Regions from separate parts of the Shewanella sp. S1-58-MNA-CIBAN-0166 genome, predicted to be linked through region 4. Evidence: predicted binding sites of a transcription regulator. Region 4 holds the regulator's gene; each other region holds the start of a gene.
The links. The regulator sigma-54, encoded in region 4, starts transcription at its own class of promoters, with help from an activator protein. The targets are predictions, from matches to a motif close to GTTGGCACGNNNNTNGNNT.
Positions count from the first base shown of each region.

Region 1: the regulator sigma-54 is predicted to act here: its motif matches at 2,887-2,905, upstream of glnA (glutamate--ammonia ligase).
Region 2: the regulator sigma-54 is predicted to act here: its motif matches at 5,104-5,122, upstream of fliE (flagellar hook-basal body complex protein FliE).
Region 3: the regulator sigma-54 is predicted to act here: its motif matches at 1,917-1,935, upstream of AAEY99_RS02965 (BON domain-containing protein).

Region 1 is NZ_JBEOPN010000001.1:162,551-170,712, forward strand. It holds gene AAEY99_RS00745 (type II secretion system protein) at 100-648, opposite strand; gene AAEY99_RS00750 (diguanylate cyclase domain-containing protein) at 693-1,307, opposite strand; gene glnA (glutamate--ammonia ligase) at 1,376-2,785, opposite strand; gene typA (translational GTPase TypA) at 3,266-5,077, shown strand; gene ppnP (pyrimidine/purine nucleoside phosphorylase) at 5,472-5,783, shown strand; gene AAEY99_RS00770 (DUF4124 domain-containing protein) at 5,914-6,438, shown strand; gene glnL (nitrogen regulation protein NR(II)) at 6,578-7,615, shown strand; gene glnG (nitrogen regulation protein NR(I)) at 7,652-8,162, shown strand, end outside.
Region 2 is NZ_JBEOPN010000031.1:48,184-56,345, reverse strand. It holds gene AAEY99_RS17050 (sigma-54 dependent transcriptional regulator) at 459-1,889, shown strand; gene AAEY99_RS17045 (sensor histidine kinase) at 2,585-3,580, shown strand; gene AAEY99_RS17040 (sigma-54-dependent transcriptional regulator) at 3,573-4,922, shown strand; gene fliE (flagellar hook-basal body complex protein FliE) at 5,178-5,519, shown strand; gene fliF (flagellar basal-body MS-ring/collar protein FliF) at 5,591-7,270, shown strand; gene fliG (flagellar motor switch protein FliG) at 7,263-8,162, shown strand, end outside.
Region 3 is NZ_JBEOPN010000003.1:24,280-32,441, reverse strand. It holds gene AAEY99_RS02975 (TetR/AcrR family transcriptional regulator) at 1-351, opposite strand, end outside; gene AAEY99_RS02970 (hypothetical protein) at 739-972, opposite strand; gene AAEY99_RS02965 (BON domain-containing protein) at 1,330-1,881, opposite strand; gene AAEY99_RS02960 (glutamyl-tRNA reductase) at 2,274-2,750, opposite strand; gene AAEY99_RS02955 (sigma-54 interaction domain-containing protein) at 3,021-4,388, shown strand; gene AAEY99_RS02950 (diacylglycerol kinase family protein) at 4,409-6,061, opposite strand; gene AAEY99_RS02945 (hypothetical protein) at 6,277-6,471, opposite strand; gene AAEY99_RS02940 (DUF1328 family protein) at 6,551-6,727, opposite strand; gene arsJ (organoarsenical effux MFS transporter ArsJ) at 7,056-8,162, opposite strand, start outside.
Region 4 is NZ_JBEOPN010000029.1:53,422-61,583, forward strand. It holds gene AAEY99_RS16520 (ATP-binding cassette domain-containing protein) at 1-422, opposite strand, end outside; gene AAEY99_RS16525 (calcium/sodium antiporter) at 611-1,573, shown strand; gene AAEY99_RS16530 (KpsF/GutQ family sugar-phosphate isomerase) at 1,618-2,595, shown strand; gene kdsC (3-deoxy-manno-octulosonate-8-phosphatase KdsC) at 2,598-3,164, shown strand; gene lptC (LPS export ABC transporter periplasmic protein LptC) at 3,161-3,721, shown strand; gene lptA (lipopolysaccharide transport periplasmic protein LptA) at 3,708-4,289, shown strand; gene lptB (LPS export ABC transporter ATP-binding protein) at 4,286-5,017, shown strand; gene AAEY99_RS16555 (RNA polymerase factor sigma-54) at 5,160-6,644, shown strand; gene hpf (ribosome hibernation promoting factor) at 6,670-6,957, shown strand; gene ptsN (PTS IIA-like nitrogen regulatory protein PtsN) at 6,960-7,403, shown strand; gene rapZ (RNase adapter RapZ) at 7,400-8,162, shown strand, end outside.

The DNA.
Region 1 (8,162 bases), on a different contig from region 4:
AAGCAAATGGGAGCCACAAAACAATAAATGCCATAAAGTTAACATGGCATTTGTCTAAAGAGGGTAATTTGAGGTGATACTCGCGAATAACAAGAGCACTTAACACTCGTCAATATCGACGACAACTAAAGGTGACTCTCCTGCAACTTGTGGCTGAGAGTATCTAATTTCACATTTATTCGCAGCATAATCCGCATTAGGACGAATACGTAACCCGCTTCGATTATTAACATCGTATGTTGTGATGTTAAATTCACCACCGCTACCGTTGTCGGCAATGTTAATCATCCTGATGATACCTGCTGAGGTATGACGCGGATATCCGTAAGCTAGAGTCACTGATTGGCCTTGTACTGTAATACTATTGCCCAAACCATTACTGGCTCCAGGGGCCGTTTCATCGCAACTGGCGCTTATCACGCAAGCTGAATAGACCAAAGTTTTACCGCTGTTAATTGCTGCTGCAACACCCTGCATACTGCTCGCGTAAGCATTACTTTTTAAATCGATAAATTTCGGAGCAACCACGACAGCAAGAATGCCTAAAATAATAATCACTACCACAAGTTCTATTAAGCTAAACCCTTGCGGCTTACGCCACGAAAAACAACCATGATTAAATGAGCATGTATGTATCAATTTAGACATCCTGCAGCCAAATAAAAAATAACATTAATCTCTATTCTAAAATATTAATCAGCCAGTATCACCTGACTTTTGCCGGCATGTTTAGCCTGATACATCGCAACATCAGCACGATGGATTAAGCTATCTGTATCGCTATCAACACCATTATAAATGGCAGCGCCAATACATGCACTAATGATTAAAGAATGTGAGCCTATTTGAAAAGGTTGTTTGATCAGTTTAAGAACACTGTTGGCAGTGGCCATAACAGCGTCACTGTCGATATCATTCGGTAAAAGTAATACAAACTCGTCACCACCATAACGCGCAAGAATTTCACTCGGAAACAAATGCTTACTTACTTGTTGACCAATTTTGACTAACAAAGCATCGCCAATGCCGTGCCCGTAAGTATCATTAATGACTTTGAATCCATCGAGATCGATAAAAAGGATTGAGAACGGCTGTTTTTTATCCCGTAAACGCTCAGTTGCCTGCCTGTTCGACAACCGATTAGCGAGTCCAATCACCACATCATGATTGGCTAAATGTAACGCTTTAGTTTTGGCAATAACTAAATCTGCAGTGCGATCTCTGACTCGTTGAGATAACTCTTCACGGCTGTTTATCACCTCTTCTGACATTTGCTGAAAACTATCATTCTCACCTCTTTTGAGCAAAAAAAAACCCGATAATCAATTATCGGGTTTTTTATTGGTTTGCTTGTTTAAGCAATTGTATTCAAGAATTACAAGCTGTAGTACATCTCAAACTCAAGTGGGTGAGTAGTACGTGCAACACGTTCTGCTTCAGCCGTTTTAAGTTGGATATAAGACTGGATAAAGTCTTCGCTGAATACGCCGCCTTTAGTCAAGAACTCATGGTCAGCTTGTAAATGTTCAAGTGCGTTTTCTAATGACGTTGCAACCTGTGGAATTTCAGCAGCTTCTTCAGGAGGTAAGTCATATAAATCTTTATCCATTGCTTCACCTGGGTGGATCTTGTTTTGAATACCATCAAGACCAGCCATAAGTAATGCTGAGAAACCTAAGTATGGGTTTGCATGTGGATCAGGGAAACGCGCTTCGATACGACGGCCTTTAGGGCTTGGTACCACTGGAATACGAATTGAAGCACTGCGGTTACGTGCAGAATATGCAAGCATTACAGGCGCTTCAAAATGTGGCACTAAACGCTTGTAAGAGTTAGTGCTTGGGTTAGTGAACGCATTCAATGCACGAGCATGCTTAATAATGCCGCCAATGTAATAAAGCGCTAAATCACTCAAACCAGCATACTTATCACCTGCGAATAAGTTTACGCCGTCTTTAGCTAAAGACTGATGCACGTGCATGCCACTACCGTTGTCACCAACGATTGGTTTTGGCATAAATGTCGCTGTCTTACCATAAGCATGCGCCATGTTATGAACAACGTATTTTAGAATTTGAATTTCATCAGCTTTCTTAGTCAACGTATTGAAACGTGTTGCGATTTCGTTTTGACCTGCAGTTGCTACTTCGTGGTGATGCGCTTCAACTACTTGACCCATTTCTTCAAGTACTAAACACATTGCCGAACGTAAATCTTGTGAAGAATCAACTGGTGCAACTGGAAAATAACCACCTTTCACCATTGGACGGTGACCCGTGTTACCTTCTTCATAGCTCTTAGCTGAGTTCCATGATGCTTCTTTTGCGTCAATCTTAACAAAACAACCTGACATGTCGGTACCAAAACGGACATCGTCAAATAAGAAGAACTCTGGCTCTGGACCAATCAATACTGTGTCAGCAATACCAGTAGAAATTAGGTAAGCTTCAGCTTTTTTAGCAATTGAACGTGGGTCACGATCATAACCTGTCATAGTACCAGGTTCTAAAATATCACAACGAATAAGCGCTGTTGTTTCTTCTGTGAAAGGGTCTAATACGAAAGTGGTTGGATCTGGCATTAGCACCATGTCAGATTCATTAATGCCTTTCCAACCTGTAATTGAAGAGCCATCAAACATTTTACCGTCTTCAAAGAAATCTTCATTTACTTGATGAGAAGGAATAGAAACGTGCTGCTCTTTACCTTTAGTGTCGGTAAAGCGTAAGTCTACAAACTTAACTTCTAACTCTACAAGTTGTTTTAAAACTGATTCAACTGACATTCTCAAGCCTCCGGTAGGGTAAAGGGTTGTCCCTTAAATAATCTTGCTATTCGCCAGATGATGCACCTGGAAAACGAATCTTTTCATAATTATCAGCAATAAAGCGATATTCATGCCAGATCGCTAACTAATTGATTTTATGAAGATGAGAAAGTTTCCAAATCTTCTAAATCATAACCTTGCACCAACCTCGTGCATCACTATGTTTCATCATGGTGCAAAAGTCCATAATGGTGCGTCATGTTAATGTTGCTGTTTTAGCCAATGTCACAGTTTTGTCTTACACCATGGTTATGCTTCATATATATACGTTTTATGCTGTTTATTAATCCATAGCAAGCGATAGATTTACAAGTGTTCAAAAATAATCCTATCTACAAAAGCTGCTGTGAAGTAGAATGGCACGCTTTTTTACAGTAGCTATAATCTATAACTACTGTTAGATCCTTTTTTTTTATTTGCTGGTTTAGAGGTTTATCCGTGCTAGAGAATTTACGTAACATCGCCATTATTGCCCACGTTGACCATGGCAAAACAACCTTGGTTGACAAAATGTTGGCGCAGTCAGGAACCCTTGCATCTCGTGGAGAAGCTACTGAGCGGGTTATGGATTCTAACGATCTTGAAAAAGAACGTGGGATCACCATTCTGGCAAAGAACACTGCCATCCAGTGGAACGACTACCGTATTAATATCGTAGATACTCCTGGCCACGCCGATTTCGGTGGTGAAGTTGAACGCGTTCTATCTATGGTTGACTCAGTATTATTGTTGGTTGATGCAGTTGATGGCCCAATGCCACAAACTCGCTTTGTAACCAAGAAAGCATTCGCTCAAGGCCTTAAGCCAATTGTTGTTATCAACAAAATTGACCGTCCAAGTGCTCGTCCAGATTGGGTTATTGACCAAGTATTCGATTTATTCGTTAACTTAGGTGCCACTGACGAACAACTAGATTTCCCAATCGTTTATGCTTCGGCATTAAATGGTTTTGCAACGTTAGATCCAGATGTAGCAAGCGATGATATGACGCCGCTATTCCAAACTATCGTTGAGAAAGTAGCTTTCCCAGATGCTGATGCAGAAGCTCCATTCCAAATGCAAATTTCTCAAATCGATTATAACTCATACGTGGGTGTTATCGGTATTGGCCGTATTACCCGTGGTAGCGTTAAGACTAACCAACAAGTGACCATTATTGGCGCTGACGGTAAGACACGTAACGGTAAAATGGGCCAGGTATTAGGTTACATGGGTCTTGACCGTACTGAAGTGCCAATTGCAAATGCTGGTGACATCGTTGCTATTACAGGTTTAGGCGAGCTTAAAATCTCTGATACTATCTGTGCAGTGAATGCAGTAGAAGCAATGCCACCGTTAACTGTTGATGAACCAACACTAACGATGACATTCCAAGTAAACACTTCTCCGTTCGCGGGTAAAGAAGGTAAGTATGTTACTTCACGTAACATTCTTGAACGTTTACAGACTGAATTAGTTCACAACGTAGCACTTCGCGTTGAAGAAACAGAAAGTCCAGACCGTTTCCGCGTTTCAGGTCGTGGTGAATTACACTTATCGATTTTAATTGAAAACATGCGTCGTGAAGGTTATGAATTAGCCGTATCTCGTCCAGAAGTTATTCTAAAAACAATCGATGGTGAGCTACATGAACCATACGAAACTGTAACAGTTGACGTTGAAGAAGATCATCAAGGTACCGTAATTGAAAAATTAGGTGTTCGTAAAGGCGAAATGAAAGACATGCAGCTTGATGGTAAAGGTCGTGTACGTATCGACTTCGTTATCCCAAGCCGTGGCTTAATTGGTTTCCAAACCGAATTCTTAACAGCAACATCTGGTACTGGTCTAATTTATCATTCATTTGATCACTACGGTCCACACAAAGGTGGCGATATTGGTCAACGCGCTAACGGCGTATTGATTTCAAACGCAACAGGTAAAGCACTAACATTCGCTCTATTTGCTTTGCAAGACCGTGGTCGTATGTTTATTGGTCACGCTGCTGAAGTGTATGAAGGTCAAGTAGTGGGTATTCATGCTCGCTCTAACGATTTGACAGTAAACTGTTTGAAAGGTAAGCAGCTAACTAACATGCGCGCATCAGGTACTGATGAAGCACAAGTATTGACTACGCCTATCACATTGACTCTTGAGCAAGCTCTTGAATTCATCGATGATGATGAATTAGTTGAAGTAACTCCTAAGAACATCCGTGTTCGTAAGAGATTCTTAACTGAGAATGAGCGTAAGCGTAATAACCGCAGTTAATTACCATCAATGAGTGGCAACGTCTGCCACTCATTGAGACCTAAAAAGCCCAGATGCATGCATCTGGGCTTTTTGTTGTCTAGTCTATACAGGCTAAAAGCGAAAGGCCTAGGACGCTGCGCTGCTAGTACGCTCCGCGGCTAGAGGCTATAAAGTCAACTGCTTAGCAGCGAAGCTTTCTCTATCCCTGAGATGACAAGCGCTGACGAGCGATGACAAGCCAAGAGCCTAGGTGCTAGACTGCACGCAGCGTTCGCTTGTTATCGCTTGTTATCGTTTCTGAAGCTGTCTCTAGCAGCGAAGCGACTCTCGTGATACAACATGAAAACATTTAACTAGATATTTTACGTAAACGCAGATAGATTCAAACCAAGATCATTTTTAGGGAAAATATATGAGTATGTTGCAACAGGTAAGCGTCGCTAAAAAAGCCAATGTGTATTTTAACGGTAAAGTGATAAGCAGAAGCGTAGTATTAGCTGATGGTAGTAAACAAACTTTTGGTGTGGTATTGCCTGGTGAATATGAGTTTTCAACGGCTCAAGGTGAAATAATGCAGGTTATTTCTGGCAAATTTGACGTGTTATTACCGGGTAAAACTGAGTGGGTTGCATATGCTGAAGCAAGCCAGTTTGAGCTTGCACCAAATGTGAGCTTCAGTATCCGAACAGATCAAATTTCAGAATACTGCTGCCAATACATCTAGTGTTGTTGCACCTAAATAAACAATAGCGGTTTAATATTGCCGCTTCGATTCAGCTTAACTAAACAGTTTAAGCTGATTTTTTTTATAAAAACGTCTACTCTATTAAAACTGTCGTTTTATGGAGTACATCATGCGCCTTATCATACTTATTAGTTTGCTATTATTGAGCGCCCAAAGTGTTGCTACCGTATACCGTTGGGTAGATGAAAATGGCAAAGTTCATTACTCAGATGAACAAAAAAATAATGCCGAAGCTGTTGAATTAAATGAAAACACCCAAAACAACATGACGATTGACACCCCAACAAAAATCAATGTCATCCCAACAACAGAAGCATCAATTAACTACACGATTTCGATTACCTCTCCCCAAGAAGAAGCTACTGTGCGTGACAATAACGGCGCATTTAGCGTGTCGGTGAGCGTCAATCCTCAACTACCTCGTGGTGTACTGATGACATTAGCAGTCGATGGCATTATCACTGGTCCTGCTCAAGTATCGAATACATTCCAATTAACCGGCATTAATAGAGGTCAACACTCGTTGGTTGTTAACGCTGTAACACAAAGCGGCAAAGTCCTTGCATCAAGCTCTCCTAGAAAGATATTCCTTCACCAAGCATCTGTATTTGGACCTGCAAAAAAGTCTAAATGATTAAGATAAAAATCAGTTCATTCATTAGCTTATGAAATTTTTCGTGACTATTTATCTTACAAAGTGCTTGTGTGTTCCGGGTTGTGATATGCACCAAAGTGGTGCATTATAATGGTGCAACCCTATACTAGGACGGCTAATGGACACAAATAACCTTCTCAATCACTTAGTCACCGCAGTGCTTGTTATTAATAACGAGCTCAAGCCGAGCTATGCTAATGCCGCGGCCGCACAATTATTGGGAGTAGGTAACCATAAGCTACTCGAGCAAACGCTTCCTGAGCTTTATCAACTGATGGGGGTTGAGCCACAATTACTACGCGATGCCATTAATGCCGGCCAAGGACTCACGGTCAATACCGCCGCATTAATTACCCTAGACGGCCAACATCACACCATTGATATCACCTTGATGCCAATTGAAAATGACAATAACCTCAGCATTTTAGAATTACGTCAAGTAGACCAACAACGTCGCATTCATCAGCAGCTTAATATGGACGCCCAACAACAAGCTGCACAGTTTTTGGTACGTAACTTAGCCCATGAAATTAAAAACCCACTGGGCGGCCTTAGAGGCGCTGCGCAGTTGTTATCGCGAGAGCTCGACTCGCCCGAATTAAAAGAATTTACCAGTCTGATTATCGAACAAGCAGATAGATTACGTAATTTAGTCGACCGTTTACTTGGCCCACAACGACCAACGCAACATGCTGAACACAATATCCATCAAGTGATTCAAAAAGTGCTTAAGTTAGTCGAAATGGCACTGCCAGACAATATCTGCTTAAAACGAGATTATGATCCATCGATTCCAGATATTCAGATGGATCCAGATCAAATGCAGCAAGCCGTATTGAATATTGTGCAAAATGCGATACAAGCGTTAGAACATTGTGGTGGCGACATTGTCATTCGCACTCGCACTCAACATCAAGTCACCATTGGAACACAGCGCTATAAAGTGGTACTCGCCTTATCCATTATTGATAACGGCCCCGGTATTCCTGCTGAGTTAATGGATACCCTCTTCTACCCTATGGTCACCGGACGTGACGAGGGTTCAGGGTTAGGATTATCCATTGCGCATAACATTGCCCGATTACACGGCGGTCGCATTGATTGTGTTTCGGCACCAGGGCATACCGAATTTATTATTAACCTGCCATTACAATAACTAGCATGCCCTTTGTAGGCAGAATGAGGTAGTAACATGAACATTAGTGAACAAGTTTGGATCCTCGATGATGATAGTTCGATCCGTTGGGTACTCGAAAAAGCCCTTAAAGGCGCATCACTGTCAACGGCTAGCTTTGCTGCTGCAGAATCCTTGTGGCAAGCTTTAGAAGCATCACAACCTCAAGTCATCGTTTCAGACATCCGCATGCCAGGTACTGATGGCTTAACCTTGCTTGATCGCTTACAACTGCATTATCCGCATATTCCAGTGATCATCATGACCGCCCACTCAGACTTAGACAGTGCCGTGAGCGCATATCAAGCAGGTGCATTTGAATACCTACCAAAACCATTTGATATTGATGAAGCCATTAATTTAGTTGAACGCGCACTCACACATGCAACAGAGCAAGCACCACAACCCGTTATTGATACCACCATAAAAACCCCTGAAATTATTGGTGAAGCCCCGGCAATGCAAGAAGTGTTTCGTGCCATAGGCCGATTATCTCGCTCATCTATCAGTGTGCTCATCAATGGCCAAT
Region 2 (8,162 bases), on a different contig from region 4:
AAATGCTATCTGTTGTAGATAAAATGTAACTGATGCTTGCTTATAGTGGGCTGATAATACAATATTTAACCTCAACTCGGGTTAAGATGTGGGTTATGTAAGGCAAAATGACAACATGCGGCCTATTTCATATCAAACTTGTCATTTGTTTTGCTAACAAGGCGCAGTCTCTTATTACTAGCTGCGCCAATAGCTAGCCTATTGCAAGTCAATGCAACACAGTTAGCGAGACAAAGGGCTGTTTGATAACCATTTATTATCCCTAGCTGAGGTTATTTACCATTGAGTTCGTTTTTCTTCACTGTATTTAGCTGATTAACGATCCTGTTTTAGGAATAATGCTAGAATAATGTCAGTGTTGTCAGTTTTAATGACGGCAATGTACTTTGGTTTATGTGGCGATATGCGGCATAATCATCCCGAATCAATACCTATAACAAGAGCTTTTGGCCTTCTGAATGATGCAAATAGAACAAAGAATTTTAATTGTCGGTACCCCATCAGAGCGCGTGACTCGTTTGTGCTGCATTTTCGAATTCCTAGGCGAGCAGTGCGAAATTGTCTCTAATGAATCTTTTCTAGCCCTGATCGAGCAATCTCGGTATCGCGCTGTTGTCATTGTTGATGAAAACATTAGCGTCGAGAGTATCAAAAACATAGCCGCTATAGTGCCTTGGCAACCGATGTTGTTATTAGGCGATACCGATATCAATTTATCCAATATGCTCGGCACAATTGAAGAGCCGATAAATTACCCGCAATTGACAGAGCTGCTGCATTTTTGCCAAGTTTTTGGCCAAGCCAAGCGAGAACACACTTTAACCAGTGGCAACCAAACCAAGCTATTCCGTAGTTTAGTTGGACGTAGTGAAGGTATTGCTAAAGTCCGCCATTTGATTAACCAAGTTTCAAGTTCTGATGCGACAGTATTAGTATTGGGTCAATCGGGTACCGGTAAAGAAGTGGTAGCGCGTAATATTCATTATTTATCTGAACGACGTGATGGACCGTTTATTCCGGTCAATTGTGGTGCGATTCCTGCTGAATTACTTGAAAGTGAATTGTTTGGCCATGAAAAAGGCTCTTTCACTGGGGCGATATCATCTCGTAAAGGCCGTTTTGAATTGGCAGAAGGTGGCACGCTATTTTTAGATGAAATTGGCGATATGCCGCTGCAAATGCAAGTTAAGTTGTTACGTGTGTTGCAAGAAAAGGTATTTGAACGTGTCGGTGGCAGCAAAACAATTGCTACCGATGTGCGTATTGTTGCCGCAACGCATCGTGACCTTGAAACCATGATTGTGGATAACACATTTCGTGAAGATTTATATTATCGACTCAATGTGTTCCCAATTGAGATGCCAGGTTTAAGTGAGCGTCGTGACGATGTGCCGCTACTGTTGCACGAATTAGTTAGCCGAGTGTTTAATGAAGGCCGCGGTAAGGTTCGTTTCACTCAACGCGCGATTGAATCGTTAAAAGAACACCCTTGGTCTGGTAATGTGCGTGAGTTATCAAACTTGGTCGAGCGTTTAACCATCTTATTCCCTGGTGGATTAGTCGACGTTAATGATTTACCGCATAAGTACCGTTATATAGAGGTACCTGAATATTGCGTTGAAATCAGTGAAGAACAATTAGAGCGCGATGCTTTAGCTTCAATATTCAGTGATGAAGAGCCTGTAGAAATACCTGAAACGCGTTTCCCTAGTGAATTGCCGCCAGAAGGGGTTAATTTAAAAGATTTACTAGCTGAATTAGAAATTGACATGATCCGTCAAGCACTTGAGCAGCAAGACAGTGTTGTAGCAAGAGCCGCTGAAATGTTGGGTATTCGTCGTACAACATTAGTCGAAAAAATGCGTAAATATGGTTTGAGTAAAGACTAGACCATTATCTGAATTTTGGATTTTATAAAAACACACCCTCAGGTGTGTTTTTTCGTTTTATCAGTAACTGAAAAATTAATGATCTCATGTTTCTAGTGCTTCAGATAATAGCTTGGCACAGCAAATGTTTTTTAACTTGAGAAGTAATATATTGTTACCGTTAGATAGTATTGCGATTAAGTAGTTTTATTAAGTAGTGTCATTAAGGAGTGTTATTAAGGAGTGTTATTAAGGAGTGTTATTAAGTCGTTTTATTGCATGCTGGCCGAAATATTGGTTTTGCTAAATGTGGTAAGGCCAATGAACTAAACTCATAAGGATGTTGCTTTATCATTGGCTTAAAACACGGTCTGCCGATGCTTCTATTACTATAAGAAATTGCTTGGCACAGTAAATGCATTCAGCTAGTCAAATGTTATTTTTTTGACGGAGCGACCATGTATTTAGCACGAGCGTTAACACATACAGATCATTCAGACTATGAGTTACCTGCGTCAGCTTCGTCTATCACCACAACTGATACAGAGGCGGAATCGCCAGCTATTGGGATTAATTCAGTTCAGCAGCGTAATGTGAACTTTGCTGCCAGCTTTGCTAGCAGCTTAGTCACTAACTCAGTCACTAATTCTGCCACTAACTTAGCTACTAATTCTGCCAATCCGGTTATCAGTGCTTATTCTAGTAAGGCCGCCAATATGTCAAATCAAATGGCGCATATTCTTCAAGCCATGCCATCTGGTGTGGTGATCCTTGATGGTGACGGTGTGGTTACGTTAGCCAATCCAGTTGCAACCGAACTATTAGGACGACCTCTGCAGGGGGCTCGTTGGTTTGATATTATTCATCGCGCGTTTGCCCCACAAGATGATGACGGCCATGAAGTGTCGCTTAAAAATGGTCGACGAGTAAAATTGGCTATTACACCATTAGCGCCTGAACCTGGGCAGTTGATTGTGTTAACCGATCTCACTGAAACCCGTTTGTTGCAGAAAAACCTGTCTCATTTGCAACGCTTATCGGCATTAGGCAAAATGGTGGCGACATTAGCACATCAGGTGCGCACCCCATTGTCGGCAGCTTTGCTGTATGCCTCTAATCTTGCTAGCCCTAAATTATCTGATTCTGCCCGGTCTAAATTTCAATCTAAATTGGTTGACCGGCTTAATGAGCTAGAACGTCAAGTTAATGACATGTTACTAATGGCAAGGGGACGTCAAGATGGGATGGCTGAATCAGTCTCAATGGATGAAATCATTAGCCAAGTAATGGCCAGTTGCGAACCGATTGCAGATAAAAAACATTGCCAGCTTGTTGTGGAAGATACTTCACATTCATTGATGCTTGCCAATGCGAATGCTCTCAGTTCTGCGGTGAATAATCTAGTGATGAATAGTATTGAAGCGGGCGCCACAAAAATAAAGGTCAGTGCCAGCGAGACACCTGATGGGCTATTGTTAGATGTCATCGACAATGGCAAAGGGCTCGAGCCGTCAATGCAACAACAAATCCTTGAACCCTTTTTTACCACTAAAAGCCAGGGTACAGGGTTAGGTTTAGCGGTTGTGCAGTCGGTAGTGCGTAACCATGGTGGACAAATTCAATTGTCGTGTAAGCCGGGTATGGGTTGCCATATTAGATTGAGCTTTCCACACATGAACAAAGCAAGTCATCAGGAGGTGAAGCGTGGCTGAAGCAAATATTCTATTAGTTGAAGATGATGCTGATTTACGTGAGGCATTGCTTGATACCCTCATGCTTGCCCACTATGACTGTATTGATGTAGGTAGCGCTGAAGAGGCTATTTTGGCCCTAAAAGCCAACCAATTTGATTTGGTGATTAGTGATGTGCAAATGGACGGTATTGGTGGCATGGGCTTGTTAAGCTATTTACAACAAAACCAACCTAAATTGCCAGTATTGTTAATGACCGCTTATGCCACTATTAACAGTGCCGTGAGTGCGATGAAATTAGGCGCGGTGGATTATTTGGCTAAACCGTTTGCGCCTGAAGTGTTATTGAATCAGGTGTCACGCTATTTACCTTTAAAACAAAATCATGATAAACCCGTGGTAGCAGATGAGAAAAGTTTAGCGCTGTTGTCGTTGGCTCAACGGGTAGCAGTATCTGATGCATCGGTAATGATTATGGGTCCAAGTGGCTCAGGTAAAGAAGTGTTAGCGCGCTATATTCATCAACATAGCCAACGCCATGATCAGCCGTTTATTGCGATTAACTGCGCAGCAATACCAGAAAACATGTTAGAGGCCACTTTATTTGGTTACGAAAAGGGTGCATTTACGGGCGCTTATCAAGCATGTCCAGGCAAGTTTGAACAGGCTCAAGGCGGCACTATATTACTTGATGAAATATCTGAGATGGAACTTGGCTTACAAGCTAAATTGCTCAGAGTATTACAAGAGCGCGAAGTAGAGCGTTTAGGTGGCCGTAAAACCATTAAACTTGATGTTCGAGTGTTGGCAACCTCAAACAGAGATTTAAAAGCGATGGCAACATCAGGTGAGTTTAGGGAAGATTTATACTACCGAATTAATGTGTTTCCGTTAACGTGGCCAGCGCTGCATCAGCGTCCTGCAGATATATTACCGCTAGCGCGCCATTTGCTGATTAAACATGCTAAAGCATTTAATATGGCTTCTGTGCCTAAGCTTGATGATGCTGCCACTCGGCGTTTATTAACTCATCGTTGGCCGGGTAACGTGCGCGAGTTAGATAATGTTATTCAACGAGCGCTGATATTACGGGTTAATGATGATATTGGTGTCAATGACATTATTTTAGATTGTGCCGATGTGAAGTTAGTTTCAACTGAATGTGTTGATGCGGATAAGCCAGCCGAAGTTGACGGTTTAGGTGACGAACTAAAAGCCCAGGAACATGTCATTATTTTAGAAACTCTAAATCAATGTCAGGGCAGTCGAAAAATGGTCGCTGAAAAGCTTGGTATAAGCGCCCGTACGCTACGTTATAAAATGGCCAAAATGCGTGATATGGGTATTCAATTACCTGCTTAACGCAAATGTTGTCAGCAATTCGTTAGTTTACGTTATGATTTAATAGCCTAATCAAGTCTATTTTTTTATTGTTAACTCACATTATTAAAAAAGTAACCTGTTGCATTTAATGGAGAGGTTACTTTTGCTTGTGCTTGTGTTCTCTCCCTCTTTTATCGACGAATCTTTTACTAATTGTAATACTGGCATCTAAATTGCTTTAACTCCTTATCAGTTATTGTTGTCGTCAAAAAGTCGACGAAAGGGAGTTACACCATGCAGATTAGCGCAAATCCATTAATGCAAGAAATGCAATCGCTTCGCGGCGAAATAGCCCCTTCTATTGGTTCATCAATTCGTCCCAACCTTACCCAGCAAGTGAATAACACCACGGGTGCTGATTTCAGTCAGTTACTGTCTCAAGCGGTGGGTAGCGTTAATGAGCTGCAACAAGCATCATCAAGTTTAGCGACTCGTTTAGACATGGGCGACACCACGGTGACGTTGTCTGATACCGTTATTGCGCGTGAGAAAGCCGGCGTAGCCTTTGAAGCAACGGTGCAAGTACGTAATAAGCTCGTCGATGCTTATAAAGAAATTATGAGTATGCCTGTTTAGTCGCCGACGGTTTTGAGCACTAAATAACATAACAACATTAGATATAGCAGGTACGTATTGTGAGCACAGACATTATGGTAGGTTCGGGTTCAACAGCCGATGGCGGTGTCCAACAAGAGAACAAATCTGGACTTCTTGGTGGCGTTGGTGGTGCAGATATGATGCGTCAAGTCATCATGATTCTGGCATTAGCAATATGCCTTGCTATGGCTGTTTTTGTGATGATGTGGGCTCAAGAGCCTGATTATCGCCCACTTGGTAAAATGGAAACCGCTGAGATGATCCTCGTCTTAGACGTGCTTGATAAAAACCAAATCGATTATCAAATTAACGTCGATGTGGTTAAAGTGCCTGAAGATAAGTATCAAGAAGTTAAATTACTGCTCAGCCGTGCCGGTATTCAAAGTAGTACTCAAGCAAATGATTACTTAAACCAAGATAGTGGTTTTGGTGTCAGTCAGCGTATGGAACAAGCACGCTTAAAACAAAGCCAAGAACAAAACCTAGCCAGAGCCATTGAAGAGTTAAAAAGCATTAGTCGTGCGAAAGTGATATTAGCATTACCAAAAGAAAATGTTTTTGCCCGTAATGCATCTAAACCCAGTGCCACAGTGGTCGTTAATGTACGTCGTGGTGGTTTGGGCCAGGAAGAGATTGATGCCATTGTTGATATCGTAGGCTCTGCTGTTCAAGGGCTTGAACCTACTCGTGTGACGGTAACCGATTCAAATGGGCGCTTACTCAATTCCGGTAGTCAAGATGGCGCGTCTTCTAGAGCACGTCGCGAGCAAGAGCTAGTACAACAGCAAGAGGCTGAATACCGTAAAAAAATCGAATCAATCTTAATGCCAATTTTAGGACCTGAGAATTTTACTTCTCAAGTCGATGTGAATATGAACTTTACCGCAGTAGAGCAAACCGCGAAGCGTTTCTCTCCTGATTTACCGGCGATTCGCAGTGAAATGATCATTGAGAGAAATTCGTCAGGTCAAAACTCTGGCGGTATTCCTGGTGCGCTAAGTAATCAACCACCGATGGAATCTGATATTCCGCAAGTGGCAGGTGAAGCAACAACCTCAACCATGTCTGGTGACTCATCAAAAGAAGCTACGCGTAATTATGAATTAGACACTACCATTAGCCATACCCGTCAACAAATTGGGGTGGTTCGTCGTGTTAGTGTGTCTGTTGCGATTAATTTTAAACCTGGCCAAGTTGATGAGAACGGCCAAGTCACTCGCGTGCCGAGAACAGAACAAGAATTAACTAATATTCGCCGCTTATTAGAAGGCGCGGTAGGTTTTAGTACCCAGCGTGGTGATGCGTTAGAAGTGGTAACGGTGCCGTTTATGGACCAGTTAATTGAAGTGCTACCTGAGCCAGATATGTGGGAGCAGCCTTGGTTCTGGCGCGCGATTAAATTGGCATTAGGTGCAATTGTTATTTTAGTGCTCATTCTCGCCGTAGTGCGACCTATGCTTAAGAAGCTAACCAATCCTAATGGCATCAACATGCCTGACGATATTCGTCCAGGACATGAGTTAGCTGAAATTGAAGATCAGTATGCAGCAGATACCTTAGGTATGCTTAATACCAAAGAGGCGGAATACAGTTATGCCGATGATGGGTCAATTCAAATACCTAATTTGCATAAAGATGATGATATGATTAAAGCAATTAGAGCGTTAGTGGCAAATGAGCCTGAACTTTCCACTCAAGTGATTAAAAACTGGTTACAAGACAATGGCTAATGAAAAAAAAGATAAAGCAGCTAAAGCAGAGAAATCAACAGCATTTGACCCCGAGTTAATTACTGGTGTTGAAAAAACGGCTATTTTACTGCTCAGCTTGAGTGAAGCAGATGCGGCGTCAATTTTAAAACACTTAGAGCCTAAGCAAGTGCAAAAAGTGGGTATGGCGATGGCAGCAATGGATGACTTTGGTCAAGAAAAGGTCATTGGCGTTCACCAATTATTTTTAGACGATATTCAAAAGTTTTCTTCTATTGGTTTTAACAGTGAAGAATTCGTCCGTAAAGCGTTAACTGCAGCACTGGGTGAAGATAAAGCCGGTAATTTAATTGAACAAATTATCATGGGCAGCGGAGCTAAAGGTCTGGATTCATTAAAATGGATGGATGCACGTCAAGTGGCCACCATTATTCAAAATGAACATCCGCAGATTCAAACAATTGTATTATCGTATTTAGAACCCGATCAAGCTGCTGAGATTTTTAGTCAGTTCCCTGAAAATACCCGTTTAGATTTGATGATGCGTATTGCCAATCTTGAAGAAGTTCAGCCTGCGGCATTGCAAGAATTAAACGACATTATGGAAAAACAATTTGCGGGTCAAGGCGGTGCGCAAGCGGCTAAAATGGGTGGCCTAAAAGCGGCTGCTAATATCATGAACTATCTCGATACCGGTGTTGAGAGTCAAATCATGGAAACCATGCGTGAGTCAGATGAAGAAATGGCGCAGCAAATACAAGACATGATGTTTGTGTTTGAAAACCTCATTGACGTTGACGACCGCGGTATTCAGGCATTGTTACGAGAAGTACAGCAAGATGTGCTGATGAAAGCACTCAAAGGTGCGGACGAAGCGTTGAAAGAGAAAATTCTGGGTAATATGTCTAAACGT
Region 3 (8,162 bases), on a different contig from region 4:
CGACTGACTACTGACCTCTACCATCAAGTTACCCATCAAGCAGCCGCGTGGTTCACTGCCACTAAACAGCTCGTCAATGAGTTGATGATATCCATTTAGCACAGTAGATAAATTGGTTTTAAAGTTTACGCTTGAATCGATAGCGATAGGTTGAATACGTTGCTGGAAATAATGTTCGGCCACGGCTGCGGCAAATGCTTCTTTACTGGCAAAGTAATGATAAAAAGAACCTTTAGGAATACCCACTTCGTCGAGAATCAATTTAATCCCCACTGCACTATAACCGTGTAACGCAAAAAGCTTTTCACCTACGACGCATATTGACTGTCTACTCGCTGCACTTTTATTCATTTAGCCTCCCTTTTTTAGTGATAGGATAACTAAGAATAGACCAGTCGGCTAACTTTAGTTACGAACAAACAAAAACATGTGCTTTTATCTATAAATTGTTCTACTAAATTAATTATTTGATGATCAATTTCCGTATCAACCCATCATCTATATACACAACCTAAACATGTTTACGACAAGACTTAAGCTCAGTAAGCGGGCCTTGAAACAAACAATTATCTATTAATACGGCTGCGTTAAACCCAGTTTTCTCCACAGAAGTGTTCAACATAAAGGTAATTAACATCAGTCAGGTTTCTGATAAGAAAAAAGCCTACGCAAAGTAGAACGAATAAGACTGTCAATAGATGGTAAGAAATTGCTTGAACCATTCTGAATGAAACAGCATTAATCACTATGGGTATTATTGGCTATCGACTCTTGTAATAACGGCATATTGTCATCACGTCCATCACGATAGCTATTGTCCATATGCTTATCTACCAACTGTTCACAACGCTTTTGGGCTTCATATTGCTTGAGGGGATCCACTTCTTTATCGGTTTGCGCTTGGCACAACACACTAGCCAAAGCCAACCACGGCATGACATTTAACAGCGGTTTTATCACATGGTTTGTCACAGAAAAATGCATCCATAAGTTATACCAATCCTATTAAATATGTGATCTTTCAGCGGGAGTTCAAAGTACTGTAGGCAAGGCAGATGATTGAAGCGAATAGTGATTCTATTTTGAAAACATCTAACGCAGCATAAAGTACTTTGAAACCCGCCAGAATGGAGTCTCTCAGGTATTCCACTTCTGTGTTGCATCGATTTAAAAGGGAACAGCCATTTCTACATCAATGCGCCTTGAATTAAAAAACCTGAGAGACTCTGAACTGATCAGATATTTAATGAGATTGGTATTAAGTGCTACACATGCTTTTTAGGCATAAAAAAACCAGCCCAAAGGCTGGTTTGAGTATAACCGAATAGATTATCCTGTTACACGTAACTCATCGACTACATCTTTTACGTCATCGGTATTTTTAGCTATGGTTAAAGCTAAATCACGTTCTGCATCACTCGACACTGTGCCTTTTAATGTCACTACGCCATTAGCGACATCGACGTTAATATCGGAACCTGACACGTCAGCAGAGAATAATAATCGGGTTTTCACTACAGTAGCAACTTTCGAATCTGTGAGTGAGTCACTTAAATCTTTGCTGTCTTTATCACTGTGCTGCTTCATCACCGAAAGCTCATTGTTAACGTCTTTTACGCCATCTAAGCTTTTAATTAACTCTCCAGCAAGTGACTTATCAACACTGCTGTTAACTTTACCTGTTAGGGTCACGTTGCCATCATGCACGTCGGTATTAATATCAAATGAGTTCAGATTTGCATTTAACAAAAGTGTGGTTTCAGCTTTACCATCGATCCACGCATCTTTTGCATCATCTTGCCAATCTTGTGCTGCATTTGCACCGAATGCCATTGAACCTAACATAATGCTCATTACTACAGATAATGTGGTCTTGTTCATAAAGTTTTCCTCCGTTGTTAATCTCAAAGAATACAATGCGTGAACCATGCCAACTTTCATAACCAACTGTTAAAGTTAACAATAACTGGTTTTAGTGTTTATTTTAATAAACTTTATGGACAACGATATCGGACTTTTTTACCGACGCTAGGTAAATTTTTCATCGTCGCAATGGGTGTTAATGGATCTCAATGTAGATTCGCCAAAATCAACCTGATCTCTCATTCAATAAACTCTCTAGATATTGAGACTATGGCTAATTCAATAGATACAAAACCATTATGTTACCAGTCAGAAAAACACGCGTTAGCCACTAATTAACAACACCCCGAACAATAAAAAAGCGCATGACAATATTGATTATCATGCGCTTTTTTAGTGCGTGCATATGACTAGGTATGAGCAACGGAGAGGTTTTTCATGGTGTCACAGCTCATTTGCAGCCAAGCAATACCTTCGGCAAGTTGGCTAGCAACACGCTGGTTTTTAGTTTTTCTAGCCGTTTGCTTTAAATGAGCCAAGACCTGTTGTTCGGTTTCAACCAATACCGCTATCGCTTGGGGTAACGGCTTATGCTGTATAACCTGCTCAGCCTTAGCATAGTGTCGATGTGAGGATTGTTGATGATAAGTTTGACTGTCTATCGGCCTTGCTTGGCTTGAACGCACCACGCTAAACAATGGTGTTAAACGATCCAGCATGCATTTTCGAATGTCGGCCATGTGGATAAAAATTCGTTTGATGTTGTAATCGTCGGTCCCCAATGTGGCTTGGACATAAAATTGTTGTCCTTCCTGGCATAAATCAATAGCCTCATGCAATAGCCATACATCGGACTCAGCCTGTTCGTCTCGAGTAAATGATTTCAATGTAAATCCTCCTGCATTCGATAATTTTACTGGCACTTTGTTGGATGGGTTGTGTAACATATACGGGTACAGCACACCTTATTAAGCAAAAACTAAACCATGAACACCCCATGTACATGGGCAAAAATTAATTAACCTTCTAATAGTTAAAGTTATTATAATTTGTCCGGGTCTGAGTTAATTACCTAATTACACGGAATGATCACTGGTGATTGTCAACACGACATCACTGGTAAACATTAGACTTAACACCACAGGGAGTGAATCGGTATGCCACGTCCAACACTTTTTTATCATCTACACCGTCGTCAAGAAGGTGAAGCACGACTCCTTGCCTTACCGAGTTGCCAACACTTTAATAAGATTGCTAGTTCAGTTGACCAGCCCTGGTTAGACCAACTGCACAGTAACTCGATAGATGTTGCGATCATTGAATTATCGCAATTAAGCCAACTAGAATACGCAGAGTTAACTGACAGTGCGTTAATGTCTGATATTGAGTTCATCTTCTTAAGCGAAGGTAAACCGAATCCTAACTTAGATTACTTAATGTCAAAAAGCGCTGGTTATCATTTTCGTCAGCCTTACGATGCCGACGCAATCAACGACACCTTAGAAGACTTTGCCCAAGACTTGCAGTCACAATCGACAAAACAACAACAGCCATTTTCTAGTGAACTAGACCAATACGGTTTGTTGGTTGGTTCATCGCGGGCAATGCACAAGTTGTATCGTACTATTCGTAAAGTTGCCGTAACCGAAAGCAACGTACTTATTGTCGGTGAAAGCGGTGCGGGTAAAGAGCTTGTAGCCAACACCATTCACCTGGCCAGTCACCGAATCAACCAACCATTTATCGCCATTAACTGTGGTGCATTAAGCCCTGAACTGGTCGACAGTGAGCTGTTTGGCCATGTAAAAGGCGCTTTTACCGGTGCTCATCGTGATCACCGTGGTGTATTCGAGCAAGCAGAAGGCGGTACCTTATTTCTTGATGAAGTCACCGAAATGCCGCTAGAACATCAAGTAAAATTGTTACGCGTACTCGAAAACAATGAATATCGCTCTGTCGGCTCACAACAGCTTAAAAAAGCCAATGTTCGCATTGTTGCTGCCACCAATCGCGATCCAGCTGACGCTATTGATGCTGGGCGTTTCCGCGAAGATTTATATTTTCGTTTAGCGCATTTCCCTATCCTAGTGCCACCATTACGCGATCGTAGCAATGACATCAGTGGCCTAGCACAACATTTTTTAGCCTACCGAAATACTGCTGAAAAACTGACTAAAACCTTTTCAGATGATGCGATTAAACTTATCCAACAACAAAAATGGCCCGGAAATGTTCGCGAACTAAAACACGCAATAGAACGTGCATATATTTTGGCAGAAGATACTATTTTACCAAGTCATATCACGGTGACACCTCTGGAACCATCAACTGAGCCTTTAGCTGACGACGTACAAATACCTGCTGGTATGCGCTTAGATGAACTTGAAAAAGTAGCTATTTATCAAGCGCTCGACAACTCATTGGGCAATAAAAATGATACTGCCAAACAGCTCGGTATTAGCGTCAAAACCCTTTACAACAAACTCAGTAAATACGAAGACCAAACCGGTTCAGACGAACCATAGCGTCATTAAACGCCCATTCATTAAACGTGTTTGCTCGCTTCTGGCACAAGCACATTTAATGACCTGGGTTTGACTTTAATACACAAATCTTCTGATTCAAATAACTCACCATCGATCACATATTGGCAAGACGAATCTGTGTTTAAGTAGATTTTTTTTGCTTGCTCATGATGAATTTGACTCTGTTGATTATCTTCACGTTCTCCAGTTAAGCCTGCAAATAGCAACTCGGTCATACTCAATAACTGTTGTGGCGATGTCTCACTCGATTCAATCCAGGTAATATCTAACAAGCCATCGGTAATATTGGGCTCGCCATTACCTAGCGCTAACAAGCTGGTAAATGGCGCAGCATTGGCTATCACTAGGCTAGTGGTGTTAATCACTTTAATATCGCCACCATCGATCTGCACTCTTATCGACAATGGCTGGTTTTCGCCTACCGCCTCCCACAAACCATTAAGGTAGGCTAATTGTCCTAGGGCATCTTTTTGGTCACGATCAGCCTTCGCTATCATTTTTTGTTCAAAGCCTAGCCCCACCAGCAACAACATCAACTCATCATTACATGTAGCAGTATCAACACGTTGTGAATAACCTTGAATCAAAATATCAAGCGCTTGCGATACCGGCACCAATTTACTGGCGGCGCCAAACAAAGTATGACTTAGTGCATTGGTGGTTCCCATCGGAATAATACCTAAGAAAATATCGGTATCAACAATCACTGATGCCACCTCGTTAACCGTACCATCGCCACCACAGGCAACTATAATATCTGCGCCCTTTTGTTTAGCTTGTTTGGCTAATTGCACTGCAGACTTATCTTTGGCGGTATACAGCACTTCAAGCTGAAAGTAATCCGTCAAGGTTTGGGTAATATGGTCTGCTTCATCATGCCATTTACCACCACCAGACACTGGGTTAACAATCAACCAAGCACGTTTGTGAATATTAATTTGTTGCTGACTATGCATTTTTTCTATAGCGGCCAACTGCCATTTATTTAACCGTGCCGTTTGGCGGATACTATTGATGGATTTAAGCACATCATTAACATTACGATTTCTCTCACGGCAGACTAAATAAGCCGCTAATACCAACACCGAACGCCCCCGGCCTAGCGCGCAATGCACTACTACATTTTTACCATTACTGACTTGAGTGTGTAACCAATTAATGGCTTGATTTAACTGCGCGACAGTCGGTACGCTGTGATCTAATATGGGAATATTTAAATAGCCAATATTTTCATCAAACAAGGTCCACTCTAATGCGTCAAATTCGGCAGTAACATCCAAAATTGCATCAATTTTTTCATGCTTAAGTCGGTCAATATCACTGGGAAACAATCGGCAGGCTAAATACAACTGCTTATCTATTTTTTGGATTACGGGCACTTTGTCGTGCTTTCTTGCCCAGGCGTTATACAGCTGGCACCCCATTAAAAAGGGAACAAAACTCCAACTTATATACCAAGGAATGCTGCCATCTTGGCTTTTTCGGAAAATGCCTGCGCTATTAAACCAATAAGCTGAACTCACCAGCCCTAAAGATAATGCAATCCAAGCAAAAATAACCTTAAGTAACACATAAGGAAGCGCCACACATAAGCACAAAGCCAATAATGCGCCAACAGTATAGTAATATTTAATATGAATACGGGTTAGCATTGTGGTCCTCCTGTTGTAAAAAAAGCAGCACATGTGTGCTGCTTAGGCTAATACTTATCTTAATAACTATCTGGTCATTACGTCGTTGTCAGTCAAACATTCAACTTCGACTTACATTGGTTTAAATGGAGTTACTCTACCTAGAACAATGCATTTTGAGTTGTAACACTTAACGACTTAAACAAATAAAATAGTTAATTTGATTGGTACAATGCTTAACAGTCTGGATCTTCTGCTTTCATACCTTCTTTAACATCTTCACATGTATCTTCAACTGCATTACCGGCATCTTGCATCATTTCATCCACTTTCTCACCTGCGTTTTCAGCTTTGTTATCTGAACATGCTGATAAACCGGCCGTTAAAAACACCATTAAACTTGCCATTGTCAGTAGTTTTAATAAATTCATATTCATCTCCTGGATGATGGTTGTAATCGTATAAACTTGTTTAAGCAGCCTCAACTTGGATTAAGGTAAGGGGTTAATACTATCCTCGGGGAGCTTTGCCTCTAATCGCATTGGCTACTAACGAAATCACTAGTAACACAATAAAAATAAAGAAAATAATTTTCGCGATGCCTGCTGCTGCACCTGCAATACCGGTAAACCCCAATAGACCCGCTATAACGGCTATCACTAAAAACATTAATGTCCAGCCCAACATAAAAACCTCCTTGGTGTACGGTTTACATTGTGATGTGTGTTTAATTTACGCTGACGATTGATACAAATATCTTATCTCTATCGTAAAAATTAACGATTCACACCACGACTATGAATTAGTTAAAGCCAGCATCATGCCAACTTTTAAAAAAAAGCCATAAGACCATGATTTTTATGGCTTTAAAATTTAAAGCAAGAAAGTCAATAATGAGAAAGCCATAGATGAGCAGGCAATTTTTACCGATGATACGGTAAGAGTTTCAGGCTATCACGGTTAGATAACGAAATATCGATGTGTAAACAAAAATGCATCTAGCGGTTGCAATGGCTTACCTTTTATGAGGCAACTTAAGTGAAATTAAGGCAGCAAGAGCTATAAAACCACTCGATATCCATAAACAAGCTTCTAAGCCATAGGCTTGATAGACCCAACCTGACAGTATCGTTCCAATCAACCTTCCCATGGCATTGGCCATATAGTAAAAGCCCACGTCCAGTGACACGCCATCACTGCCAGCATAGCTAACAATTAAGTAGCTATGCAGTGATGAGTTAATCGCAAACACCGCGCCAAACATTAATAAACCGATGACGACACTTTCTAGCACATAAAAATCGGCATGTAGTGCGACTGCAATCGCGGCAGGAATGAGTAGTAAATAAGTTGCCCATGTAAAAGCAGCTCGGCCGCTCGGCACTTTTCCCTGTCGTTTACCGGTGAAATAAGGTGCAATGGATTGCACCACACCATAACCAATCACCCAGCTAGCCATAAAGCTACCAACACACCAATGATCCCAGCCAAAAGTTGTGGCTAAAAATACCGGTAATGCCACCACAAACCATACATCTCTGGCGCCAAACAAAAACATCCGCGCCGCCGAAAGGATGTTAATCGACTGACTTTTAGAAAAAATATCTTTGAATTTGGGTTTGTTTTTCGCTTTGCCTAAATCATCTTTTAAGGTCACTAAACTACATAACCATACAATGCCTAATAACGTGGCCATTAAAATAATGGCGCCTGTAAACCCTAGGCCTGTGAGTAACACACCACCTAAAAAGAATCCCACTCCTTTTAAGGCATTTTTAGAGCCCGTTAACAACGCAACCCATTGGTAAAGCTTACCTTCTGCATCTGCTGGCACTAAGGTTTTAATGGCACTTTTGGCGCTCATTTTATTCAAATCTTTGGCGATGCCCGACAGCGCCTGAGCAGCCATAACGTACATGACGGTTAGCATGTCAGCAGGTACAGTTAGCATAGCTAGTGCCACTATTTGCAGGCCTAAGCCAATATTCATAGTGTTATTTAGGCCAAGCCGTGCGCCTAACCAACCACCAACAAGATTAGTCACAACACCAAAAATCTCATAAAACAAAAACAACATCGCAATATTTAACGGGCTGTAACCCAATTGGTGAAAATACAACAC
Region 4 (8,162 bases):
GCACCGCGAAGTCCGACAGCTTGCAGCTTCATCAATACAATGGAGCGGATAATCTCTTCAGGTAATCCAGAATGCTCTCTTAATGCAAACGCGACATTATCGAAAACATTAAGGTCGGTAAACATTGCACCACTTTGAAATAGCATACTCATGCGCTTACGCAATTCAAACAGATCTTTGCGTTTAAGCTTATGTATATCATGGCCATCGAATAAAACTTGCCCACTGTTGGGGGTTAACTGTCCGCCAATCAATTTTAATAGGGTGGTTTTACCGATACCGCTGGGACCCATGATAGCGGTTACTTTACCTTTGGGAATCGACAAAGAAATATCTTCATAAATCACATGTGAACCATGGCTAAACGCTAAATGGTTAACTTCGACCAAAGGTTTATTACTTGATTTGCTCATATCAGACATTGGCGTTGAGGAGATAACAGCCTTCCTTGCTTTAAGTTGAAGCGCAAATTGTACTGTAATTGTCGATTAAGCGACAACTATATCCATATCAACACGCTTCATTACCGGAGCAATTACTGTGCAATGCTTTCAATTTGATAAAAATCCAGCGAAAATAGTCGTTAATTAAATACTACTATCGGAATCACATGCTAGTTAATATCCTAATGTTAGTTGTTGGCCTTGCTGTTTTAGTTTGGAGTGCGGATAGATTTGTCTATGGAGCGGCGGCATTTGCCCGCAACTTAGGCTTACCTCCGATGTTAATTGGACTCACCATTGTTGCTATGGGTAGCTCTGCACCTGAAATGTTTGTTGCGGCCACCGCATCAATGGATGGCATGCGTGATACCGCCATTGGTAACGTATTGGGCTCAAACATTGCTAACATTACCTTAATTTTAGGATTAACAGCCTTACTAGGTGCCATTAGCTTAGATTCGAAGACCTTAAAACGCGAAATACCTATCATGCTTGCTGCTACGGTATTTGCCGGTTACACCTTGCATGATAATGTGTTGACACAAACAGAAGGTATCATGCTTATTGCATTACTTTTGTTGTTGATGGGATATTTCATTTGGCAAGCTACTCATGACAAAACCCCAGACAGCTTAGATGATAAACTTGAATCTGAGATCCCTAAAAATGTGCCAACCTTTCATGCTATCATTTGGCTGGTTGTCGGTATTATATTGCTCCCCCTATCAGCAAGTTGGATGGTCGATGGCGCTGTAGGTATTGCAACGTTTTATGGGTTGTCAGATCTGGTGATTGGCTTAACCATTATCGCAGTAGGAACCAGCCTACCAGAATTAGCGGCCTGTATTGCTGGAGTATTAAAAAAAGAACACGACCTTGTCATTGGTAACATTGTTGGGTCTAACTTGTTTAACATTCTTGCGGTACTGGCACTACCAGGATTGATCTCCCCTGGTGAAATAGATGCTTCAGCCAGTGGAAGAGACTTCTATATGGTATTAGGCACCAGTGCAGCATTAGCCGTTTTAGTATTATCCAGTGGCGCTAAGCAACAACTTACTCGCTGGCATGGCGCACTATTATTAATCACCTTTATTGCGTACCAAATTGTTGTCTTTCAGTCGCATTAGATTGGAGCATGAAGGTAAAGTATTAAGCTAACAGAGAGAGTCGTATGGTAAATCACACTCAATTTCGACAATGGGGTCGTAAAGTCATTGATATAGAAAAAGCTGCCTTAGATAATTTATATCAATATGTAGACTCGGTTGAGTTTGACCAAGCATGTCAATTGATCATGCAGTGTAAAGGTAAAGTGATTGTCATGGGGATGGGCAAATCAGGTCATATTGGTAACAAAATATCCGCAACCTTTGCCAGCACCGGCACACCGGCATTTTTTGTTCACCCTGGTGAAGCCAGTCATGGTGATTTGGGCGCATTAGCCAAAAATGACATTGTACTCGCCATTTCCAACTCTGGTGAATCAAGCGAAATACTGACATTAATGCCTGTTATCCAACGTATGGGTGTACCAGTGATTGCGGTGACCGGTAAACCAGACTCCAATATGGCGCGTTTATCCAAAATCCATTTATGCATTCAAGTGCAAGAAGAAGCATGTCCATTAGGATTAGCACCCACTTCCAGCACCACTGCAACACTTGCTATGGGCGATGCATTAGCCATTGCTTTATTACAAGCAAAAGGTTTTACTCGTGATGACTTTGCCTTATCACACCCTGGTGGCTCTCTTGGAAGAAAATTACTTCTAAAAGTCGACGATGTCATGCATAAAGACGATGATTTACCGATCGTCAATGATGATATTTGTATTACTGAGGCACTTTATGAAATATCTAAAAAGGGCCTTGGCATGACGGCAGTAGTCGACCATGCCAATAAACTTGTGGGCATTTTTACCGATGGTGATTTACGCCGGGTTATCGATGCAGACGTGAATCTTCGAATCACTCCTATTGCCCAGGTTATGACCGAAAATTGTGTGACCTGCCCTGCGGGGATTTTAGCCGCACAAGCACTGCAAATCATGGATGAAAAGAGCATCAACGGACTGATTGTCGTTAATGAAAAACATCAACCGATCGGAGCATTAAACATGCTCGATATGGTTAAAGCTGGAGTCATTTAATCATGTCAGAATCAACCTCGTTTCACCAAGGATTTTACGGCCCTGTCAGCAATGATATTTGGCAACGAGCTCAAAAAATCAAACTGTTAATCTGTGATGTCGATGGAGTATTTTCAGATGGACGTATTTACCTCAGTAATGCAGGTGAAGAACTCAAAGCGTTCCACACTCGTGACGGTTATGGTGTGCGTTCTTTGCTTACCAGTGGTATCCATGTTGCCGTGATAACAGGACGTAAATCCAAGATTGTTGAAAACCGCATGACGGCATTAGGTGTAACACATATTTATCAAGGTATTGATAATAAATTTGAGCCTTTTGAGCAATTATTGTCGCTCTATAATGTGACTGCTGATGAAGTGGCTTACATTGGCGATGACATGGTAGACCTACCAGTAATGAAAGCCGTAGGACTAGCCGTTTGTGTCGGTGATGGTCATCCGTTTGTCAAACAACAGTGCCATATGACAACCACCCTCAATGGTGGCCACGGCGCACTGCGTGAACTCACCGATTTATTACTATTAAGCCAAGATAAATTTGCCAGTGCTCATGGTATGAGTATATGAGTAGAGTCACGCTAGGTATTATTGCTTTTTTTGGGCTTGCTTTTATATTGTACTGGCAAGCACAAGTAAAACGCAGTGAAATGGATGCGGTACAAATACGCGGTATTGAGCGCCCAGATTTTGTTGCAGATAACCTACGCACTACAGAATTCAATCAACTAGGTTTCGTCGAAAGTCGAGTCAGCGCCGAACACATGGAGCATTACGCCTCAAGTGACATCACTCACTTTACCAAACCTATTTACCTCATTTACCCTGAAAACGGTAAAGCACAATGGCAATTAAGTGCAGACCGTGGGCAATTGAATAAAAATACCAGCAAAGTCACATTAGAAAATAATGTTATTATTGATGCCATTGATATAGAAGAACCCCTGCAGTCACTGAGTACCCAAGCTATTACGGTGGATTTAACCACTATGATAGGATCCTCACAAGAGATGGTGTACATCAAAGGTAAAGGGTTTATTATTCAAGGTTTAGGCCTACATGCTGACTTGAATTCGCAAAAATTATCGCTACTAAGCCAGGTAGAAGGAACATATGAGCCACATTAATCGTCTCCACACTCGCGCCAATGTTATGTTATTAAGTAGCATACTTTGTATATTGAGTTTGCCTGCCATAGCGAAACAAGGGGATCTGAAACAAGAATTGAAAATCGCTTCAGTCAGTCAGTCTGCCGACATTAAGAATAATCAAATTGTTTTTAATGGTCCGGTAACGATTGTCCAAGGCACGATTAATATCAATGCAGATCAGTTACGGGCGTTTACCCCTGAAAACACCACCAGTAAGAGATTAATTGCTACTGGCACCCCGGCTACATTTTCACAAGAATTAGATGACGGTAAAATTGGTACCGCAAGTGCTAACGAAATTAGCTATGACCTTGCCACCACTACACTCACATTGACTGGCAACGCCAAACTTGATCAATCAGGTAGCCAGGTTACCGGTAATAAAATCAAGTACAACATCAGTGCTCAAGAGCTGATTGCCGAAAGTACTGGTACAGGGCAAGATCGGGTAATCACCATCATTCAACCAGAGAATTTCCAAGACGAGTCGGCGCCAAAGCAAAAACTCCCTGAAATTCCTGTTAACAAGCAGATCAAACCATGACCCAAATTACCTTAACCGCTGAAAATCTAGCTAAAAGCTATAAAGCTCGTCAAGTTGTTAAAGATGTGAGTTTAACGGTTAAAACAGGCCAAATTGTCGGTCTTTTAGGCCCCAATGGTGCAGGCAAAACCACCACCTTTTATATGGTTGTCGGCTTAGTAAAAAGCGATAAAGGCCGAATATTGATTGACGATGACGACCTTACTGCCGATCCAATGCATTTGCGCGCCCGCAAAGGTATAGGTTACTTACCACAAGAAGCCAGTATTTTCCGCAAGCTTACCGTTTACGACAACATAATGGCCGTACTACAAACTCGCAAGGAGCTCAGCACAGACCAACGTATTGAGCAACTTGAGCATCTACTCGAAGAGTTCCACATTACTCACATACGCGACAGCCAAGGTATGTCGTTATCGGGTGGCGAACGTCGTCGAGTTGAAATTGCGCGCGCTTTAGCTGCTAATCCAAAATTTATTTTGCTTGATGAGCCCTTTGCTGGTGTTGATCCTATTTCGGTCATCGACATTAAAAAAATCATCCAACAACTTAAAAATCGCGGTTTAGGGGTATTAATTACCGACCATAACGTACGTGAAACGCTAGACGTTTGTGAGCGAGCCTATATCGTCAGCCAGGGTAATTTAATTGCCGAAGGCACACCTGATGAGATATTAAGTAATCAACAAGTTCGAGCTGTGTACTTAGGTGAACAATTCAAGCTATAGTTACTTTACTGGCCTTTTAGTCTAGCTAACTCATTTCATTGAACGATACCTAAACAACGTTAAATGTCATTGATGTTTATGGCAATCCATTACAGTTCGAGATTGTCATTTTTATGGAAAATCATCTAGGGATAAGCGGTAAATGAAAGCGTCACTCCAACTTAAAATGGGTCAACACTTAACCATGACCCCACAATTGCAGCAAGCCATTCGCTTACTGCAATTATCGTCATTGGAGCTACAGCAGGAAATCCAACAAGCATTAGATTCAAATCCATTGCTTGAAATAGAAGATGAGTTTTCTGAAGCAAAAGACTCCTTAAAAGAAAACCGCGACCAAGCGGATACAGACTTTAGTGACAACAGTATTGTTAATGTCGAAAAAGACACTTCCACCGTCGACATAACAGAATCCATGACCAAAGAAACCATGGATGATTTAGCCATGGATACCACATGGGATGAAGTATACACAGCCTCACCTATGTCAGGTTCGGGCAGTGCAAGCATGCGCGATGACGACATGCCCTTTCAAGGTGAAACCACCGAAGGTTTGTACGAACACTTAGAATGGCAAAAAAATCTCACTCCATTTTCAGACACCGATCTCGCCATTGCCACCGCCATTATTGATGCCATTGATGAACGCGGTTATTTAACCCAAAGTACCGAAGATATTCTCGAAGCCATGGGTGATGAAAATGTGGAACTCGATGAGGTTGAAGCGGTATTAAAACGCGTTCAACACTTTGACCCTGTGGGTGTTGCTGCACGTGATTTAAGTGAATGCCTATTTATTCAATTAGCGCAATACTCTAACGACACACCCCATATCGATAATGCCCGTTTGTTAATTAAAGGCTATTTAGAGTTAATTGCTGGCCGTGATTTCAGATTATTGATGCGTAAAACAAAACTAAAAGAAAATGAGTTACGTGACGCAATCACTTTAATCCAGACACTCAATCCTCGTCCGGGCTTATTAATTACCCCCATGGATGATGAATACGTGATTCCCGATGTCACAGTATTAAAGAAAAATGGCCGTTGGGTAGTAGAGTTAAACCCAGACAACATGCCTAAAATTGGTGTTAATCAACAATACGCGGCCATGGCTAGAGGCAGTAAAAACCCGTCGGATAGTCAATTTATTCGAGGCCATCTGCAAGAGGCTAAATGGTTTATTAAAAGTATTGAAAGCCGTAATGATACTTTACTTAAAGTGGCAAATTGCATTGTGCAATTTCAGCAAGGCTTTTTTGAATATGGCGAAGAAGCCATGAAGCCTATGGTGCTCAATGATATCGCTGAAGCCGTAGAAATGCATGAATCGACCATTTCACGAGTCACCACACAAAAATATATGCACACCCCTCGAGGATTATTTGAACTAAAATACTTCTTCTCTAGCCATGTCAGTACTGACGATGGCGGGGAATGCTCATCAACGGCCATTCGTGCTTTTATCAAAAAGCTGGTTGCCGCAGAAAACCAGAAAAAACCACTGAGTGACAGTAAAATGGCTCAGCTTCTGGCAGAACAGGGCATAAACGTTGCTCGTCGTACGATAGCAAAATACCGTGAAGCAATGATGATCCCGCCCTCAAACCAACGTAAGAGTTTATAACCTACTAGGCAATGGAGGATTTTTTATGCAAATAAGTCTGACTGGACGTCATGTCGAAATAACAGAATCTTTACGTGAATACATCCACAGTAAATTTTCAAAGCTTGAACGACACTTCGATCAGATCCATAATGTACACGTTGTGCTCAATGTAGAAAAATTACAACAAAAAGCAGAAGCCAAAATCAACATTAATGGCGCAGAAATTTTTGCAATGTCAGAAAGTACTGATATGTATGCTGCAATAGACGCCCTGATCGATAAACTCGACCGTCAGGTAATTAAACACAAAGAGAAGAATACAAAACACTAACGATGGAACTTTGTACCATTCTGCAGCCGGAATGCACTACCTGTGCCACACCGGGCAGTAAGAAAAAAGTACTGGAACTCATCAGCAATTTAGTCGCTGCCCAGTACCCAACCCTGTCTTCGCAAGAGGTTTTTGAAAGCCTGTTAGCGAGAGAGAAAATGGGTAGCACAGGTATAGGAAATGGCATTGCGATACCTCATGGTAGATTAACGACCATCGATCACCCTATCGCGATATTTATTAAATGTGAAGAAGCCATTGCCTTTGATGCAATCGATAAGCAACCCGTGGATCTTTTATTTGCTTTGTTAGTCCCTGCAGACCAGTGCCAACAACATTTAGGCACGTTATCGAGCATGGCCCAAAAGTTAAGCGATAAGCAAATATTGAAACAGCTTCGTAAAACTCACGACGCAACAGAACTTTATCAGGTTATTACTGCATGAAACTAGTTATAGTATCGGGACGTTCAGGCTCAGGGAAATCCGTTGCCCTGAGAGTATTAGAAGACCTAGGATATTATTGTGTTGATAATTTGCCTTTACCACTCATTGGCACATTATTAGCCCAGCTTAAAGGCAGTAATGATTTGGTTGCGATTAGCGTTGATGTTCGTAACATTGCAGAACAAGGTAAAGTGCTTCAAGACCAATTGGCACTACTTCAAAATGACACTGAAATTATCAGTTTCTTTTTAAATTCCAATGACAAAGTATTGCTTAAACGTTACAGCGAAACACGTCGATTACACCCGTTATCTAAAAATCATATTTCACTGCAAGAAGCGATAAAACTAGAAGGCCGTTTACTTGAGCCTATCGCAAAAATTGTTGATCACTATATCGACACTTCTGCGCTAAATATCTACGAATTAAGCGACCAAGTTAGGCAAATATTATTAGGCAGTGTTGATAAAGAGTTAGTGATTAACTTTGAATCTTTTGGCTTTAAACACGGCATGCCGACAGAAGCAGATTTTATGTTTGATGTACGCTTTTTACCCAACCCACATTGGGAAATAGAACTGCGTCCATTTACGGGTTTAGACGAGCCCGTACAAGAATTTTTAGGTCGTCAGCCATTAGTTAATAAATTTATTTGGCAAATTGAAAACCTATTTGAAACTTGGATGCCGCATTTAGAACGTAACAATCGCAGTTACCTTACCATCGCGATTGGTTGTACTGGTGGTCAGCACCGTTCGG